2 regions of the Komagataeibacter sp. FNDCR2 genome follow, and region 1 is predicted to be linked to the other one. Evidence: predicted binding sites of a transcription regulator. Region 1 holds the regulator's gene; the other holds the start of a gene.

The links. Region 1 encodes HrcA, which represses chaperone genes, less so after heat shock. Its sites were predicted from a motif close to GTTNGCACTCNCNNNNNGNGAGTGCNAAC; they were not measured.
Region 2: the regulator HrcA is predicted to act here: its motif matches at 4,069-4,097, upstream of groES (co-chaperone GroES).

The regions. Positions count from the first base shown of each region.
Region 1 covers NZ_JAIWOU010000001.1:2,079,794-2,089,562, forward strand. The annotation lists gene LDL28_RS09890 (MlaD family protein) at 1-885, opposite strand, end outside; gene truB (tRNA pseudouridine(55) synthase TruB) at 1,143-2,063, shown strand; gene rpsO (30S ribosomal protein S15) at 2,094-2,363, shown strand; gene pnp (polyribonucleotide nucleotidyltransferase) at 2,664-4,802, shown strand; gene LDL28_RS09910 (nitronate monooxygenase family protein) at 4,898-6,316, shown strand; gene rdgB (RdgB/HAM1 family non-canonical purine NTP pyrophosphatase) at 6,394-7,011, opposite strand; gene rph (ribonuclease PH) at 7,008-7,736, opposite strand; gene hrcA (heat-inducible transcriptional repressor HrcA) at 7,881-8,960, shown strand; gene LDL28_RS09930 (aldo/keto reductase) at 9,126-9,769, shown strand, end outside.
Region 2 covers NZ_JAIWOU010000001.1:2,750,605-2,760,373, reverse strand. The annotation lists gene LDL28_RS13085 (ATP-dependent DNA helicase) at 1-1,461, shown strand, start outside; gene LDL28_RS13080 (cold-shock protein) at 1,499-1,702, opposite strand; gene groL (chaperonin GroEL) at 1,979-3,628, opposite strand; gene groES (co-chaperone GroES) at 3,691-3,981, opposite strand; gene LDL28_RS13065 (dienelactone hydrolase family protein) at 4,420-5,082, shown strand; gene LDL28_RS13060 (S-methyl-5'-thioadenosine phosphorylase) at 5,133-6,035, opposite strand; gene LDL28_RS13055 (cytochrome c1) at 6,025-6,882, opposite strand; gene hemF (oxygen-dependent coproporphyrinogen oxidase) at 7,058-7,966, shown strand; gene LDL28_RS13045 (hypothetical protein) at 8,082-9,170, shown strand; gene LDL28_RS13040 (Smr/MutS family protein) at 9,167-9,769, opposite strand, start outside.

The DNA of each region.
Region 1 (9,769 bases):
ATCGCGCAGCGACGAATCGATATTGGACCTGTCGGCGGAACTGGGCGCCGTAATGTCGTGCAGTCCGGCCAGTGCGCCCCGGGCCTCGGTCACCGTCTCGTTCGAATTGACCAGCAGGGTATGCAGCTCACCCCCGCGTGCATCGAGCTGCGCCGTGCCGGTATCGGCCAGATGGTTGATGGAGGTCAGGGTCGTATCCAGACGATGGTCAAGATCCCGGATCGCATCGGTCGCGGTGTCCACCGTCACCCGCGTGTGGTCGGATGTGGAATGCACGCTATCCAGCAGCGGTGGCAGATCCTTGTCCAGCCTGTCGGCCAGGGTGCGGATGCTGACCAGCATGCTGTCCGCGTTGTTGGCGATGTTCTTGAGCGGAAGCGCCGTCAGGGCATCGGTCAGCTTCTGCATTTCCGATTCCCGGGCCGGGATTTCGGTCAGCGCGCTCAGGCCGGGATGCAGGCGCGCGGGCACGCCGGGGTCGAAGGTCAGGTCGATTTCTTCCTGTCCCGTGACGAAGCTCTGCATATGCAGTTCCGCGCGCAGGCCGTTTTCAACCAGCTTGGGCAGTTCCCTGGCGTTCAGGTCCTTGCCGTGATCGCCCGCCATATGGGCGCGGTTGGCCTCAAGCTCCAGCGTGACGGGAATATAGGCCTGATGGGTGGCGGGATCGAACTGGACGGTAATGCGTTCCACATGCCCGACCTGTACGCCGTTGAATGTAACCGGCGCCCCCACACCCAGCCCGTTGACCGGACCATCGAACACGACAACGGCCTGACTGGTGGGAGAGAAGGGATGAAATTTTCCAAACAGCGCAATGGCCGTCACACCAAGGAGGGCCCCACCCAACACAAATGCACCGACCGTGGTCTGCCGTTCAGCCATGGTGTTCAGCTCTCCCTAGACGCAGAATAAAAAACATTTGAGGAACACGGTATCCATGCGCCTGTTTGTTACAGGATGGCATCTCATTCCCGGCTGGCAAAGCGGGGTAGGGTGATGGCAGGCATGTGTCCCTCTCAGCTTAAATCTATCACGCGCGCGCGTGGCGGCCAGCCCCCTGGACGGAATGGGGCATTGCCGTGCCTGCGTGCCTCGTCTAAACGCACGGCATTCCCCCCATTGGTGCAAGGTGCCCAGTAATGCGACGCAAACGTGGACGCCCGCTTGACGGCTGGGTTGTGATCGACAAGCCATCAGGCATGACTTCCACCCAGGTTGTCGGGCGCGTGCGCTATCTGTTCGATGCGGCCAAGGCGGGCCATGGCGGCACGCTCGACCCGCTGGCCACCGGCCTGCTGCCCGTGGCGCTGGGCAAGGCGACCAAGACCGTGCCCTATATCATGGACGGCACGAAGCGTTACCATTTCACCCTGCGTATAGGCGAGGCGCGCGACAGTGACGACGCCGAGGGCAGTGTGACCGCGCGCTCCGGCATCCGCCCCGACAACGCGGCGTTCGAGGCCGCGCTGGGCGCGTTCCGGGGTGACATCATGCAGGTGCCGCCAGTGTTTTCCGCCCTGAAGGTGGGGGGCAAACGCTCCTATGACATGGCGCGCGCGGGCAACGCGCCCGACCTGCCGCCGCGCCCCGCGCGGATCGACCGCTTCGAACTGATCGCCCGGCCCGATGCCGATACGGCGGTGTTCGAGGTGGAATCAGGCAAGGGGGTGTACATGCGCGCCCTCGCGCGCGATATCGCGCTGGCCTGCGGCACGGTGGGTCATGTCGCGGCGCTGCGGCGGCTCAGGGTCGGGCCTTTTGATGAATCCGATGCGATTGTGCTGGACAAAATTGTCGCAAGCGCCGACAACGCGCCTGCTCCACCGGATCTGCTCCTTCCGGTCGCGACCGCGCTGGCCGACATCCCGGCGCTGGCCCTGACACGTGAGGAAGCGGATGCCCTGTCATACGGCCAGGCACTTGACCTGGGCGTTCTGGCGGACCGGATGCCGGCGCACACCGACCCCCGCAGCGGGGTCGTGCGTGCAATGGACGGGGCGCGTGTGGTCGGGCTGTGCCGCCCCGTGGATGGCTGGCTGCGATCAGTACGCATGCTGTGAACCGAACCTGAATCTTTAATGGAGAAAACGATGTCGATTACTGCTGAACGCCGCACGGCGCTGATTGGCGAATACCAGACCGCCGCCACGGACACGGGCTCACCGGAAGTGCAGGTTGCCCTGCTGACCGAGCGGATCGTGAACCTGACCGATCACCTCAAGACCCACGCGAAGGATTTCCATTCCCGCCGTGGCCTGCTGATGCTGGTCGGTCGCCGCCGCCGCCTGCTGGACTATGTCAAGCGCAAGGACCAGAGCCGCTACGAAACACTGATCAAGCGCCTCGGCCTGCGTCGCTGATTTGCGACCCCGCGGGAACGCGGTCATAATGCGTTCCCGCACGGCCCGTCCGGGCGCGGGGCATGCCCTGTCATGCCCGTGCCCGGCGCGGTCGGATATTTTCAGGCGTCCATAACGGGCGCCATCAACTCGCTGCCGACGCAACGGCGGAAATGTCCGGACCGGATCGCAGCGTTTCAGGCCACATGGTGTATTGGCGGCGGAGCCGTCATCACTCCATGCCGTCCGAGGCGCTGCCATCATATGTTCCCACGTCCGGCCCGCCAGCATTGCGGCAGTCAACGGACAGGGTTTGTCTGGATGTTCAATTATTTTCGCAAGGAAATCGAGTGGGGCGGTCGTCCGCTGGTGCTGGAAACGGGCAAGATCGCCCGTCAGGCCGATGGCGCGGTGGTTGTCACCTATGGCGATACGGTGGTGCTGTGCACGGCTGTCGGCGCCAAGAGCGTAAAGCCGGGGCAGGATTTCTTCCCGCTTACGGTCAACTATCAGGAAAAAGCCTACGCCGCGGGCAAGATTCCCGGTGGCTTCTTCAAGCGTGAGGGCCGCCCGAGCGAGGCCGAGGTCCTGAACTCCCGCCTGATCGACCGTCCGATCCGGCCGCTCTTCCCCGAAAACTTCCGTAACGAAGTGCAGGTCGTGGCCACCGTGCTGAGCCATGACATGGAAAATGATCCGGCGGTCGTGGCGCTGATCGGCTGTTCGGCGGCGCTGACGCTGTCGGGCATTCCGTTCTTCGGCCCGGTTGCCGCCGCCCGCGTGGGGTACAGCGATGGCGCGTACATCCTGAACCCGACCATTTCGCAGGTCCGCGACAGCGACCTCGATCTGGTCGTGGCCGGAACGGCCGAAGGCGTGCTGATGGTCGAGTCCGAGGCCAGCGAACTGTCCGAGGACGTGATGCTGGGCGCCGTGACCTTCGGCCATGAAGCCTTCCAGCCGGTGATCGACCTGATCATCGACCTGGCCGAGAGTGCCGCCAAGGCGCCGTGGGATCTGGCCGAGCCGACGGCCGAGGAAATCAAGCTGCGCAAGAAGGTGGACAAGGCCGGTCGCGCCCTGATCGCCGAAGCCTACAAGGAACGCGCCAAGCAGGTGCGTTACAAGAAGGTCGCCGCCGCGCGTGAAGCGATCCTCGCCAAGATCGGTGAGGCCGACGCCGACGCCGCCAAGCCGATGATCAAGGATCTGGAAGCCGACGTGGTGCGCACCGAGGTGCTGGACACCGGCTACCGCATCGACGGGCGTGATCTGGAAACGATTCGCCCCATCGTGTCCGAAGTCGGCATCCTGCCGCGCGCGCATGGCTCCGCCCTGTTTACCCGTGGCGAGACGCAGGCGCTGGTTGTCGCCACGCTGGGCACGGCGCAGGATGAGCAGGTGGTGGACGCGCTGGAAGGCGAATACCGCACCAATTTCATGCTGCACTACAACTTCCCCCCCTTCTCGGTGGGTGAGTGCGGGCGCATGGGTTCCCCGGGCCGTCGTGAAATCGGGCATGGCAAGCTGGCGTGGCGCGCCATCCACCCGCTGCTGCCGGGCAAGGATACGTTCCCGTACACCATGCGTGTCGTCTCCGAGATCACGGAAAGCAACGGCTCCTCCTCCATGGCCACGGTGTGCGGCACCTCGCTTGCGCTGATGGACGCGGGCGTTCCGCTCAAGCGCCCGGTCGCCGGTATCGCCATGGGCCTGATCAAGGAAGATGACGATTTCGCCGTGCTGTCCGACATCCTCGGCGACGAGGATCACCTGGGCGACATGGACTTCAAGGTGGCTGGCACCGAGCAGGGCGTGACCGCGCTGCAGATGGACATCAAGATCACGTCCATCACGCCTGAAATCATGAAGATCGCGCTGGGCCAGGCCCGTCAGGGCCGTCTGCACATCCTGGGCGAGATGGCCAAGGCGCTGACCGAAGGCCGTTCGGATGTGTCCTCCTCCGCACCGAAGATCACCACGATCTCCGTGCCGAAGGAAAAAATCCGCGATGTGATCGGTCAGGGCGGTAAAGTCATTCGTGAGATCGTTGAATATTCGGGTGCGAAGATCGATATCAACGATGACGGCACGATCATGATCGCCGCGACCTCCGACGATCAGGCCACAAAGGCCATCGAGCGGATCCGTGGCATCGTGGCCGAACCCGAAGTGGGCCAGATCTATAATGGTAAGGTGGTGAAGACCGCCGATTTCGGGGCGTTCGTGAACTTCCTTGGCCCGCGTGACGGTCTTGTTCACATCTCCGAACTGGCGCAGGGCCGCGTCTCCAAGACGACCGATGTCGTCAAGCAGGGGGACGAGGTGAAGGTGAAGGTTCTGGGCTTCGACGATCGCGGCAAGGTCAAGCTGTCCATGCGCGTGGTCGATCAGGAAACCGGCGCCGACATTACCGAGACAGTGGGCGCCAAGCCCGGTCGTGCGCCTGCCGCGCGCTGATACGCGGCGGCCGGGTCGATAAGACGGTCCGACGCGCAGGGGGCCTGCGGGTTTTTTCCCCTGCGCGCGGGCAGATACATGACGATGGAATGGTGATGAAGCCGATCAATGCGATCCGAATGGGTGGGACGGATATTCTGCCCCTGGTCGAGGGGGGGAAGGGCGTCTCGATCTCAACCGGCATCTCCGCCGGGCACTGGGCCGCAGCCGGGGGGGCAGGCACGGTTTCGATCGTGAATGCCGATTCCTACGATGCCGAGGGCAACGTTATCCCGCAGGAATATCACGGCAGGACGCGGCGCGAACGGCACGAGGAACTGGTCGATTACGCCATTCGCGGCGGTATCGACCAGGCGCGCATCGCCCATGAGATCGCGGGCGGGCGGGGACGTATCCACGCCAATATCCTGTGGGAAATGGGTGGGGCGGAACGTGTCATCAACGGGGTGCTGGAAGGTGCGCCGGGGCTGATACAGGGCCTGACCTGCGGCGCGGGCATGCCGTACCGCCTGTCCGAAATCGCGGCGCGGTTTGGCATCCACTACTATCCCATCGTTTCCTCCGCGCGGGCGTTCAACGCCCTGTGGCGGCGGGCCTATCACAAGGCGGCGGACCTGCTGGGCGCGGTGGTGTACGAAGACCCCTGGCGCGCGGGTGGCCATAATGGCCTGTCCAATACCGAAAACCCGCTGGCGCCGGAGGACCCGTTCCCCCGCGTGCTGGCGCTGCGCAAGCAGATGCGGGCTTTCGGGCTGGATGAGACGCCCATCATCATGGCCGGTGGCGTGTGGTGGCTGGAGGAATGGCAGGACTGGATCGACAATCCCGAACTCGGGCCGATCGCTTTCCAGTTCGGCACCCGTCCGTTGCTGACGCGTGAAAGCCCCATTCCCGATTCCTGGAAGCGCCGCCTCCTGACGCTGAAGAAGGGGGATGTGTTCCTGAACCGCTTCTCGCCCACGGGTTTCTATTCCTCCGCCGTGAACAACGCCTTCCTTGGCGAACTGCGCGGGCGTTCGGAGCGGCAGATTCCCTTCTCGCCCGAGGAACTGGGCGCGCACACCATGGCGCTGGCCATCGGCGCGCGCGGGCGGCAGGTTTACGTCACCCCGACCGACGGGCAGCGCGCGCGGCTGTGGATGGGCGAAGGCTATACCGAGGCCATGCGCACGCCGGATAACACGCTGGTGTTCGTAACCCCGGAAAAGGCGCGTGAGATTCTGGCCGATCAGGGGGCCTGCATGGGCTGCCTGTCGGAATGCCGCTTTTCCAACTGGTCGCAGCGTCCCCCGTCCTATTCCAACGGGCACAAGGCGGATCCGCGTTCGTACTGCATCCAGAAAACACTCCAGGCGGTGGCGCATGCCCATGGCCCGGACCAGGATGAGGTCATGGACCATAACCTCATGTTCGGCGGCACCAATGCGTGGCGCTTCGCGACCGATCCGCTTTACGCCAATGGCTACGTGCCCAGCGTGAGCGAACTGGTGGAACGGATCATGACCGGGCGCTGACCCCCCGGTGGAGTGACAAAAAAAGGCTGGCTCCGCAGGGATGCCAGCCTTTTTTTACTGATGGCGCAGGATGCGGCTCAGTTCGCGGCGGGCAGGCAGCGCTCCCGGAACAGGGCGAACGCCAGCGCGCGGTGGCTTATGGTGTTCTTTTCCGCATCACTCATATCGGCAAAGCTGCGCGTGCCGGTGCCGGGGGCGAAGATCGGGTCATAACCGTGACCGTTTTCACCCTGTGGCGGCCAGATGACATGCCCGTCAATCCGTCCCTCGAAGCTTTCGGTGCGGCCATCGGGCCAGGCCAGGCACAGGACGGAGATAAACCAGGCGCTGCGGTCGGGATTGTCTGCCATGCGGTCATGGATACGGCGCATGGCGTCGGGATAATCCTTTTCCGGCCCTGCCCAGCGGGCCGAGAAAATGCCCGGCGCGCCCCCCAGCGCGGCGACGCAGAAGCCCGAATCATCAGCCAGCGCGGGCAGGTTGGCCGCCCGTGCCGCCGCCAGCGCCTTGAGTGCTGCATTGCCGGTGAAGCTGTCCGCCGTTTCCTCCGGCTCGGGCAGGGACAGTTCACCGGCCGATACGACACGGATGCCATACCCGGCCAGCAGGGCCGCGAATTCGGCAATCTTGCCCCGGTTATGGGTGGCGAGGACCAGCGTGTCCCCACGGCTCAGGCGGTTGGTGGGGGTGTTCATGCCGCGAGCGCCTGCTTGACCGTGGTGGTCTGGATGCGGAACAGCTCCGCCGTGCCCATGCGCGCCAGCCGCATCAGCGCGTTGAACTGGGCTTCGGTAAAGGGGTCTTTTTCCGCCGTGCCCTGAATCTCGACAATCCCGCCATCGGCGGTCAGGACAAAATTGGCGTCGGCCCCGGCGGTGCTGTCTTCGGCGTAATCAAGGTCGAGGACCGCCCCGTCCCCCGTCAGCCCGCAGGAAATGGCGGCCACCTGCCCCCGGAGCGGGAGTGTGGCCAGCGCCCCCTCGCGCACCAGCTTGTCCAGCGCCAGACGCAGCGCGACCCATGCGCCGGTAATGGCGGCGCAGCGCGTGCCGCCATCGGCGTTCAGCACGTCGCAGTCCACCGTGACCGAGATTTCGCCCATGGCCTTCAGATCCGTCACCGCGCGCAGGGAGCGCGCGATCAGGCGCTGGATTTCCTGTGTGCGGCCGCTCTGTTTGCCTTTCGCGGCTTCGCGCCCGCCACGGGTATGGGTCGCGCGGGGCAGCATGCCGTATTCCGCCGTGACCCAGCCCTGGCCCTTGCCACGCAGGAACGGGGGCACGCGGGTTTCGATACTGGCGGCGCACAGGACTTCGGTCCCCCCCATGCGGATCAGGGCTGAACCTTCCGCATGGCGGGCGAATCCGGTCTGGATGGAGACGGGACGCAGGGCGTCGATGGCACGACCCGATGGGCGCATGGGGGCTAACTCCGCATTGTGATGGGGCGGCATAACCCGCAACCCGTTCCTATTGCCAGTCCCGCGTGGGCAGGGAAAGGAATGATCTGCTATAATGACGTGCCTGCGGGCTCTCCGCGGGGCAGATGACTGTGTACAGGAGGCATGGCGATGGAAACCCGATCCCCGGCATCACGGCCCGCCCTGTTATCGGGACTGGACGCCCGTTCCGCCGCGATCCTGCACGAGATCGTGGAACAGTATGTCGAAACGGGCGAACCCATGGGGTCGCGCACGCTGTCGCAGCGCCTGCCGCTGTCGCTTTCGCCCGCGACGATTCGCAATGTCATGGCGGACCTGACCGATGCGGGGCTGCTGTTCTCGCCCCATGCCTCCGCCGGTCGCCTGCCGACGGAAAAGGGGGTCCGGCTGTTTGTCGATGGCCTGCTCCAGTTCGGCAGCCTGAGCGAGGAGGAACGCGAGAGCATCTCGGGCACGCTGGATGTAAAGGGCCGTTCGCTGGAGGACATGCTGGCGCAGGCGTCTTCCATGCTGTCGGGCCTGTCTTCGGCCGCGGGGCTGGTCATGGCCCCCAAGAGCGACAGTTCCACCATCAAGCATATCGAATTCGTGGCGCTGGGCCCGGGCCGCGCGCTGGTGGTTCTGGTCAGCGCGGACGGGCAGGTGGAAAACCGCGTGATCGAGACGCCCGTGGGTCTGCCGCCTTCCGCGCTGGTGGAGGCGGGCAATTACCTCAACGCCCACCTGTCCGGCCAGACCCTTGACCGCCTGCGCGAGACGGTCAGCAACGACATGACCGCCAACCGCAATGAACTCGATCACCTGACGGCGGAAGTCGTGGCCAGCGGCCTTGCCACATGGAGCGGGGCGGATGAGCGCGGCGGCACGCTGTTCATTCGCGGGCAGGGCCGCCTGCTGGCCGATGTGACCGAGATCGAGCGCCTGACCACCATCCAGATGCTGTTCGAGCGGCTGGAAACGCAGGAAACCATGCTGCGCCTGCTCGATCTGGCCCGTGAGTCCGAGGGGGTGCGCATTTTCATCGGCGCGGAAAGCGGGCTGTTCGGCATGGCGGGCATGTCGGTCGTGGTCGCGCCCGCGCGGACGGACAGCAACCGCATCGTGGGGGCGATTGGCGTGATCGGGCCAACCCGCATCAACTATGCCCGCATCATTCCGGTTGTGGATTATACCGCGCGGGTGATCGGCCGCATGCTGGGCTGAAATGCGCCGTGGGCATGCAACCGCGCTTTACCGCATGTCATTATATTTCCGTATGGAGATGTTGCCGTATGGAGGGCGCCCGCGATGGCGCCGGTATGGCAGTGGCGCGCCCGGCCCGGCATGCGGTCCGGCCCCCGGCGCGCCTGAAGCTGGAAGGAAAATGACATGCCCACACCCGATGCAAGGCGGTCCGGATCGTTCATGATCGGCGGTGACCTGGAGGTCACGCGGCTGGGGTTCGGGGCCATGCGGATTACCGGGCCCGGCATATGGGGCGATCCCCCCGATCGTGCCGCAGCGCTGGCCACCCTGCGCCGCCTGCCCGAACTGGGCATCAATCTTGTCGATACGGCGGATGCTTACGGGCCCTTCGTCAGCGAGGACCTGATCCGCGAGGCGCTGCATCCCTATCCCGACACCATCATCGCCACCAAGGGCGGCCATACGCGGCATGGACCCAATATCTGGAAGCCGGTGGGTAATCCCGACTATCTGCGCCAGTGCGTGCTGATGAGCATGCGCAGGCTGGGTGTCGAACGCATCGATCTGTGGCAACTGCACCGCGTGGGGGCCGACTGCACGCCCGAACAGCAGTTCGAGGCGATCGCCACCATGCGCGCGCAGGGGCTGATCCGCCATGTCGGGCTGTCGGAGGTCACCGTGGAGATGGTCGAGCGCGCGCGGCTCTATTTTCCCGTCGCCACGGTCCAGAACCGTTTCAACCTCGTCAACCGTTATTCGGAAGATGTGCTGGATTACTGCACGCGGGAGAATATCGGCTTCATCCCATGGGCGCCGCTTGCCGCCGG
Region 2 (9,769 bases), 670 kb from region 1:
GATCTTCTGGTCCATATTCCGCGCATCGAAATCCCGCTCGACACCGCGCTCATGGCCGCCCGCGCCCTGCCGGCACCCGGCTGGTCGGCCCGCCTCGCCGCGCATGACCCTGTCCATGGCCAGCAGGCCGGTACGCCTGTGGTGGCGGATGAGCCGGTGCTGTCCAATCCCACCGAACTGCTGCTGCACGAACTGCGCCAGCAGGTGCTGGCCCGCACGCAGGGCAGCCCCGAAGGCGGGCAACGCCGGGGCGGCGACAGTGAATGCGACCTTCACCCCATGCCTGAATCGCTGCACCTGGCGGCGCAGGGGCTGGAACGGGCGCTGCGCCGCCTGGCCGAACCATTGCGTACGCTGGTGGCGCGACTGGATGAGGCGCTGGATACCGAGGCCGAATGGCTGGACACCCCCATGCGCGAACGGATTGCCGCCGCCATCCGCTCCATCCGCCGCCGCGCGCTGGCACGGGTGGATGGCTGGTGCCCCATGCTGGGCGGCATGCGGGCGGATGACACGCCGCCCGATGGGGCGACCCCGCAATATATCGATTATATCCGCATGGACCGGCGCGAGGGCCAGAACCCCGGGGAGCGCGATGTCGGGCTGTACCGCCACTGGCTTGACCCCACCATTCCGTTCGCCAGCGTGCTGGCCGCCCCCGCGCACGGCGTGCTGATTACATCGGCCACCCTGCGTGATGAAACGGGAGAGGATAATACCCATGACAGCGCCGAGCGCGCATGGGACGCGGCGGAGGCCCGGTCAGGCGCGATCCACCTGCCCTCACCCGCCATCCGTGCGTCCTTTCCCAGCCCGTTCGACTACGCCGCGCAGAGCCGGGCGTACATCATCAATGATGTGGCGCATGATGACCCGGCGGCGCTGGCCGGGGCCTACCGCACGCTGTTCATGGCGTCGGGCGGCGGGGCGCTGGGGCTGTTCACGGCCATATCGCGGCTGAGGGAAGTGTACAGGCGCATCGTCACCCCACTGGAAGCCGCGGACCTGCCGCTGTTCGCCCAGCATGTGGACCCGATGGATAACGCGACGCTGGTGGACATCCTGCGCAGCGAGCGCAATGCCTGCCTGCTGGGAACCGACGCCATGCGTGATGGGGTGGATGTGCCCGGTGACGCGCTGCGGCTTGTCGCATTCGAGCGCGTGCCATGGCCACGTCCCGACATCCTGCACCGGGAGCGGCGGATTCACCTGTCCGGTGGCGCACCGGGGCGTTATGACGACATGATCGCCCGCCTGCGCCTGCGCCAGGCGTTCGGTCGCCTGATCCGCAGCCGACAGGACAGGGGCGTGTTCGTCCTGCTGGACCGGCGCACCCCGTCACGCCTGCTGTCGGCTTTTCCCGAGGGGGTAATGGTCCGCCGCCTTAGCCTGAGCGCGGCGGCGCGGGAGATCACGGGCTTCCTGCATGCGCAGGACACCCCCGCCAGCCAGCTTTCCTGACTGCTCCCCGACCTTACCCCCTGAAGCGGGAGAGACGTCAGAGCGCCTTGAGGTTGGTCGCGGCGGCCTTGCCACGCTCCATGGCGATGTCATAGCTGACCGCCTGGTCCTCGTTCAGGCCACGCAGGCCCGCCGCCTGCACGGCGGTAATGTGCACAAACACGTCCTTGCCGCCATCATCAGGCATGATGAAGCCAAAACCCTTGGTTGCATTGAACCATTTTACTTTTCCGGTAGCCATAGCCAGTCTCTTCTCCAGCGCCATCCTTCCCGGTCCTAATACCGGGAATCCGGGCGCGTGCCTTTACGGCGATGAAAAAAACGGGGCATCCGGAAAACACCCTGCCGCTTTCACGTCGTTCGTGCACCATAGGGGCAGCATGAAATGGGCGTCCGTGTCAAATAATCCCGACATCCGCGTTCTCACATCTGCACCATCGGACATGAAACGGGCATAAAAAAAGGGGGAAGGACCCGTGGCCCTTCCCCCCTTTTTCGTGGCGTATGCCCGGCTGGATCAGAAATCCATGCCGCCCATGCCGCCCATACCACCCATGCCACCTTCGGGCATCGGCGGGGCCTTCTTTTCCGGACGCTCCGCCACCATCGCTTCGGTGGTGATCAGCAGGCCGGCAACCGACGCCGCATCCTGCAGCGCGGTGCGGACAACCTTCATCGGGTCGATGATCCCGGCTTCGACCAGATCCTTGTAATCCCCGATCTGGGCGTCGAAACCGAAGGTGTAGGTGCTGTTTTCCAGAACCTTGCCCGCGATGACCGCACCATCTTCACCCGCGTTGTGGGCGATCTGGCGCAGCGGCGCCTGCAGGGCCTTGCGGATGATCTCGGCGCCGACGCGCTGGTCATCGTTATGGAAGTGCAGGCCGCCAAGCTGGGTCGAAGCGCGTGCCAGCGCCGTGCCACCACCGGGAACGATGCCTTCCTCAACCGCCGCGCGCGTGGCGTGCAGGGCGTCGTCAACGCGGTCCTTGCGTTCCTTCACCTCGATCTCGGTGGACCCACCGACGCGGATCACGGCAACACCACCCGCCAGCTTGGCCAGGCGTTCCTGCATCTTCTCGCGATCGTAATCGGAGGTGGTTTCCTCGATCTGCGCACGGATCTGGCTGCAACGGGCCTTGATGCCCGCGCTGTCGCCAGCGCCTTCGACGATCGTGGTGTTTTCCTTGTTGATGTGCACCTTCTTGGCGGTGCCCAGCATGTCGAGCGTGACGCTCTCGAGCTTGATGCCCAGATCTTCGCTGATAACCTGGCCACCGGACAGGATCGCGATATCTTCCAGCATCGCCTTGCGACGGTCACCGAAGCCCGGCGCCTTGACGGCGGCGATCTTCAGGCCACCACGCAGCTTGTTGACCACCAGCGTCGCCAGCGCTTCGCCATCGACGTCTTCGGCGATGATCAGCAGCGGACGGCCGGACTGCACGACCGCCTCAAGCAGCGGCAGGATCGGCTGCAGCGAGGACAGCTTCTTTTCGTGGATCAGGATGTAGGGGCTGTCCAGATCGACGGTCATCTTTTCCGCATTCGTCACGAAATACGGGGAGATGTAGCCACGGTCGAACTGCATGCCCTCGACCACGTCCAGCTCGGTGTGCAGGCCCTTGGCCTCTTCCACCGTGATGACGCCCTCGGAGCCGACCTTCTGCATGGCCTGCGAGATCATCTCGCCGATTTCCTTTTCGCCATTGGCGGAAATCGTGCCGACCTGCGCCGTTTCGGCCGGGGTCGTGATCTTCTTCGCGTTCTTCTTCAGCTCTTCGATGACAACGCCAACCGCCTTGTCGATGCCGCGCTTGAGGTCCATCGGGTTCATGCCGGCGGCAACGGCCTTGGCGCCTTCGCGCACGATGGCCTGGGCCAGCACGGTGGCGGTGGTGGTGCCGTCGCCCGCGACGTCGTTGGTCTTGGAGGCGACTTCACGGACCATCTGCGCGCCCATGTTCTCGAACTTGTCAGCCAGTTCGATTTCCTTGGCGACGGAGACACCGTCCTTCGTGATGCGCGGCGCGCCGAAGCTCTTGTCGAGCACGACATTGCGGCCCTTGGGCCCCAGGGTCACCTTGACCGCGTCCGCAAGGATATCAACGCCACGCAGCATGCGCTGGCGGGCTTCACCGCCGAACTTTACGTCCTTGGCTGCCATTTTTCTTTTCTCCGGTAGGGAAGGTTTTCTTAAATGTCACTCGGTCGGGAAAGCGGGGTGGGTCAGGCGACCACGCCCATGATGTCGCTTTCCTTCATGATCAGCAGTTCTTCACCGTTGATCGTCACTTCCGTGCCCGACCACTTGCCGAACAGGACGCGGTCACCCGCCTTGACGTCCAGGGCCACAAGCTGGCCCTGCTCGTTACGGGCACCCGGTCCGACCGAGATCACCTCGCCTTCCATCGGCTTTTCCTTGGCGGTCTCAGGGATGATGATACCACCTGCAGTCTTTTCCTCGCTCTTGAGGCGACGGACGACCACGCGGTCATGCAGGGGACGAAATTTCGTCATGGATGGATCGCTCCACATCTATAAAAAAAGGTAACGCCCTTGATTAAGCAACGCCACCGGTTTGGCGCGCGCGCCAGGCCGCATCGCGTTAGCACTCCCCTCGTGAGAGTGCTAATGACCAGATAGGAAGCACCTTCCCAGGTGTCAAGAACACCGGATAAGGGAAAAGCGTCCAAATCCCGCCATCCCGGTGGTGGAGGCGTCCTTTTCTTACTTTTCCATTATATATCAATTATTTATAAAATAATGCCGCCTCGGATGATGAAAGTAGTGCCCAGCCTCGCCCCCAGTGCATGGCCATACGCCCCGCCGAGTCCGCGCCGGGTGGGCGCAGGCGGCGGGAACCTTCAAAATTCGCCGCCACGCGGTTTCATGTTGACGTAAAACCATCCGGCATCATTCTTGGCCGACAACAAGAGAAAGAATGGAGGGAATGCCATGGGCGCAGTCATAACCGTTACCGCGGCTGACGGGCATACGTTTTCCGCTTACCGCGCCGGCCGGCCGGACGCCGCGCGTTCCGTCGTGGTGGTGCAGGAAATCTTCGGAATCACGCCCTATATCCGCGCGGTCTGCGATTCCCTTGCCGCACAGGGCTATCAGGTCATCGCCCCCGCCCTGTTCGACCGCGTGCGGCGCGACACCGTCCTGCCGTATGACAGCGCGGGCGTGCACGAAGGCCTGAAGCTGCGCGCCGAAGGTGGCGAGGACAACGCACTGAAGGATCTCGTCGCCGCCGCCGGGTGCCTGACGACCGAGAAAACGGGCATCATCGGCTTCTGCTGGGGGGGCAAGCTGGCATGGGAAGCCGCATGCCGGACGGACACCTTCGCGGCGGCGGTGGCCTGGTATGGCGGCGGCATTGCCGAGACCCGCAGCCAGACACCCAACTGCCCGGTGCAGCTACATTTCGGCGCGGATGACGCCCATATCCCGCTTGATGATGTCGAGGCCATCCGCGCCGCGCATGCGGATATCGAAATCTTCACCTATGAAGGCGCGGATCATGGCTTTGGCTGTACCGACCGCCCGTCCTACAACGCGGCGGCGGCGACGCTGGCCATGCAGCGCAGCCTGAGCTTTTTCGAACACTGGCTGTGAGCCCTCCCGCCGCCATCATGTCATACGATGGCGGCGTGAAGAGCTATGGATCAGCCGCGCAGCACCCGTCCCGCAACGGCGTCAAGCCGGGCCAGCACCGCCGGGTCGCGTTTCGCGGGCGCGGTGATCAGCGCATGTTCCAGCGCCCGGTCGCACCCGGCGTGACAGGGCCCACGCGGCGCGCCGAGACGGGGAATGACCGAACGGACCAGCGCACGCGCACGGCTGGCGTTTTCCTGCATCACCTTGACCACGGCATCCACCGTCACGCTGTCATGGCTGTCGTGCCAGCAGTCGTAATCCGTGACCATGGCGACGGTGGCGTAACAGATCTCGGCCTCCCGGGCGAGCTTGGCTTCGGGCATGTTGGTCATGCCCACCACCGAGCAGCCCCATGAGCGGTAGAGATTGCTCTCCGCCCGTGTGGAGAACTGCGGCCCCTCCATGACCAGGTACGTGCCGCCCCGGGTCACGTCCAGCCCCAGTTCCCGGCACTGGCTTTCCAGCACATCGCCAATGCGCGGGCACAGCGGGTCGGCCATGCCGACATGGGCGACGCAGCCCGTATCGAAAAAGCTCTTCTCACGCGCGAAAGAGCGGTCGATGAACTGGTCGATCACCACGAAATGGCCCGGCGGCAGTTCTTCCTTGAGTGAACCGACCGCCGAGAGCGACACGATATCCGTCACGCCGGACCGCTTGAGCGCGTCGATATTGGCGCGGTAATTCAGGCGCGAGGGCGGCAGCGGGTGCCCGCGCCCATGTCGGGGCAGGAACACGCAGCGCACGCCATCCAGGCGGCCGAACAGGAGCTGGTCGGACGGGCTGCCCCACGGGGTTTCGACCGTACGCCACTCCTTGTCCTCAAGGCCTTCGATATCATACAGGCCGGAACCGCCGATCAGGCCGATAACCGGCTCGATCCGCTCATCAGGGGCAGGGTTAGGGGACATTGGACCACGTTCTCCGTTTCAGTAAAATGCAAAGGACAAGCAGGAACACCACGAACACGGCCGCCCCCACGCCCACCCGGTGCCGTTCGGTCAGGTGGGGGGAGGCGACCCATGCCAGGAAGGTGGTGACATCACGCGCCTGCTGCGCAACGGTGGCGGGCGTGCCATCGGGGTAGGAAACGCCGCCATCATGCAGCGGCGGCGGCATAGCGGTGCGCCCGTTCGCGGCATAGGGGTTGTAGGACAGGCCCGGCGGCACGGCCATGCCGGCGGGCGGCATCTCGCCATAGCCGGTCAGGAAGGCGTAAATCCGGTCCACGCCGCCGGGATGCACCACCGCCAGCCGCGACTGGTCGGGCGGCGCCACCCCGTGATTGGCCGCCGCCGCCATGCGCGCGTCGGGATAGGGGGAAAGCAGGTGGTCATCGCGATTGGCCGGGCGCGAGAGCGGATGCCCGCTGGCGTCCGTTCCGGCGGGAACATGGTGGCTGGCCGCAAGGGCGTTGACATCGCCCTCCTTCAGCCCCAGCCCCGCCAGATCACCGTACGTGACCGATTTCATCCCATGGCAGGCGGAACAGACCTGGGCATAGACGGTGTAGCCCCGCTGGACCGCGGCCAGGTCGAAATGACCCAGCGGCCCCTGAAAGCTCCAGACCTGCCGGGGCGGTTCCCGGTAATCCCGCGCCCACGCGCCGCCACTGGTCAGAAGGCCCAGCGCCACGACACAGGACGCCACCACGCCATGGCGTGACCCGGCGCCTGAGCCGGGGCGCGACGATACAGGACGCGACGGTACGGGGCGCATCCGGGGCGCGTTGTCACGCTCATGACCTCGCCTATGCATGTCTACCTTGTCCCCGCCACAATTCGGACCCTCTTTTCGCGTTACTATCGGACGCTGGCAACCCCTGCGTGGCAGTACGGGCCGATCCGCCCCCTACCCGCCTTGCAATGGGCGGAACAAACGGGCACCCGTAATATTTATTGCGAATGACCTGAACGGGCAGAATGACAAGACCATGACAATTACCCGCACCGCCGTCGCCCATGACGCCATGAAGGACACGGCCCGAACCTGGTTTGAAACCCTGCGCGACCGCATATGCGCGGCCTTTGAACGGATCGAGGATGAAGCCGCCGCCGCCCATGCCCCGGCCCTGCCGGGCAAGGACGTGCCGGGCCGCTTCGAACGCACGCCATGGAACCGCACGAACGAGGACGGCAGCCCCGGCGGCGGGGGCGTGATCAGCCTCATGCGCGGGCGGGTGTTTGAAAAGGTGGGGGTCAACGTTTCCACCGTAAGCGGTGAATTCAGCCCCGGCTTTCGCGATTCGATTCCCGGCGCGTCCGAGGATCCCCGCTTTTTCGCAACCGGCATCAGCCTTGTGGCCCATATGTGCAGCCCTCTGGTGCCCGCCGCGCACTTCAATACGCGCATGATCATCACCACGAAGGGCTGGTTTGGCGGCGGCGGCGACATCACCCCCATGTTCCCCGAAAGCGCCGAGGCGATCAGCGACGGCGAACGCTTCCATGCCGGGTTCAGGCAGGCATGCGAAAAGCATGACCCCGGCTATTACCCCCGCTTCCGCGACTGGTGCGACAAGTATTTCTACCTGCCCCACCGCAATGAACCGCGCGGGCTGGGGGGCATTTTCTATGACCGGCTCGATACCGGCGACATCGACGCGGATTTCGCGTTCACCCGTGATGTGGGCCTGGCCTTTCTCGAGACCTATCCCGACATCGTGCGGGGCCGGATGATGGAAGCATGGACACCCGAACAGCGCACCGCGCAGCTCATACGGCGCGGACGCTATGTGGAGTTCAACCTGCTGCACGACCGGGGCACCATTTTCGGCCTGAAAACGGGCGGAAATACCGAGGCCATCCTCATGAGCCTTCCCCCGGAAGTCCAGTGGCCATAGAATAGCGCATGCCCGCCCAATGCACCCAGTCCCGGCCCGCCCCGTCCACCCGCACCCATGCGGGGTGGCGTCGCGGTCCGCGCGGCCCCGGTGGCAGGGTCCGGCGGGTCAGGCGATGATCTCGCGCCGCGGCCTGCTGGCCCTGCTTGCCGCCGGCACCGCCCTGCCCCCGCGTGGGGCGGCGGCCTCCGAACTCCCGCGTGAGCGCCTGCCCATGCCGCCGGGGGCCACCGGCGCGCCGGGGCTGCTGGTTGCGGGCAACCAGAGCGCCATGGCCGTGCGCTGGGGGCCGGTCCTGCCCGGTGCGCTGGCGCAGGGTCTGGGCCTGTCCACGCCGCTGCCGGTGCGCAACACGGTGGGGCAGGATGGGGTGACGGGCGCCAATCTGTTCGATTCCCAGTTCCCGACCGATGGCATGATGGCGCTGGCGGCCCCGGGTTCGGCGCTGGTGTCATCCCTGTGCGGTGATCCGCGCATCCATTTCGACTACAGCCGCTGGCTGCCCCTGCTGCTGTGCATGACGGTGCCGGTGGTGATCGGGCGCGCGCAACTGCACCGCAGCCTTGGCAATTTCATGCGCGACCGGCCGGTGCGCATTGCCGTCTCCACCCTGACCGGCCTTGAACTGCCCACCGTACTGGCCATGACCCTGTTCGGCCTGCGCCCCATTCCCGTAACCGGACTGGCCACACCCGAAGCCGCGGCGGCGGCCCTGCGCGACAATCAGGTCGATGTAATCCAGATCACCGATCCGCTGGGCACGCCGGACACCACGGCTCTGATCAATACACTGGCGCAGGCGGGCTTTCCCGCCCTGTTCAGCCTGACCACGGGGGCCGAACCCCTCAGGCTGCGCGATCAGGAGGTCATGAGCATGGAGGCCCGCCTGGCCCAGGACGCCCGTTCCGCCCTGACCTCCCTGCTTTACGCGGCATGGAAACCACTGGCGGGGGCCGCGGCGGTCGATCTCGCGCTGGTGCTGCCCATGTTGACCCAGCCCGCAACGCTGGCCCGGTGGCAGGCGGCAACGACGCAGGCCCTGCAGGACAGCGCCGTGCAGTCCCTGACCCATGACGCCGGGCGCACCGTGCTGACGGGTGCTGGGGCCACGACCGCCCTGCACCGGATTTCCGGCGATACACTGAGCATCATGACCCTGCGCCGCTGGCTGGCCAGCAAATTGCCCACATGGCGGCTGGACTAACGGTTTCCCGCCCGCCCCGACCGACGCAGCAGCACGCGCACCGCGCCCTGATTGGCCGCATGGGGGTGCACCACGGCCAGGATAAGCCGCCCCAGATCACCCCGGCCCAGCCAGAACGGCAGTTCACGCCGCAGGATGCCGCCATGATGGCCGCTGCCCAGCCCGGTAATGATCTCGACGCACCGTACATTGTCGGCATGGGCCTGCACCAGAAATCCATGCAGGCGGTGAAAGGCCGTCTGGGCAACCTGCCCGTGCAGGTCGAGCCTGCGCGCGGGGCGCAGCTTGCCGCTGACCAGCCCGCGCCAGCTCGTATCATCCAGACCGGGCCTGCGCACGCCGATCTCGAATGCCCCGTCCCGGCTTTTGTGCACCATCAGCCGGTGGGCGGCGGTTCCATGCACCGCATGCACCTGCCCCGCCATCAACCGCTGTTCGATTTCCGCACGGCTCATGGCGGCCCTGCCTTCCCCCGCTGGCGCGGCGGCGGGCGCGCTGGCTGGCACGTCCGGCATCGCGGCCGGGCGCGCGGTCCGTAATGGTGCGATACCCTGAGCGAAGGCCGCCCACAGGGCCTGTTCCTCCTCGTTCAGTCTGCG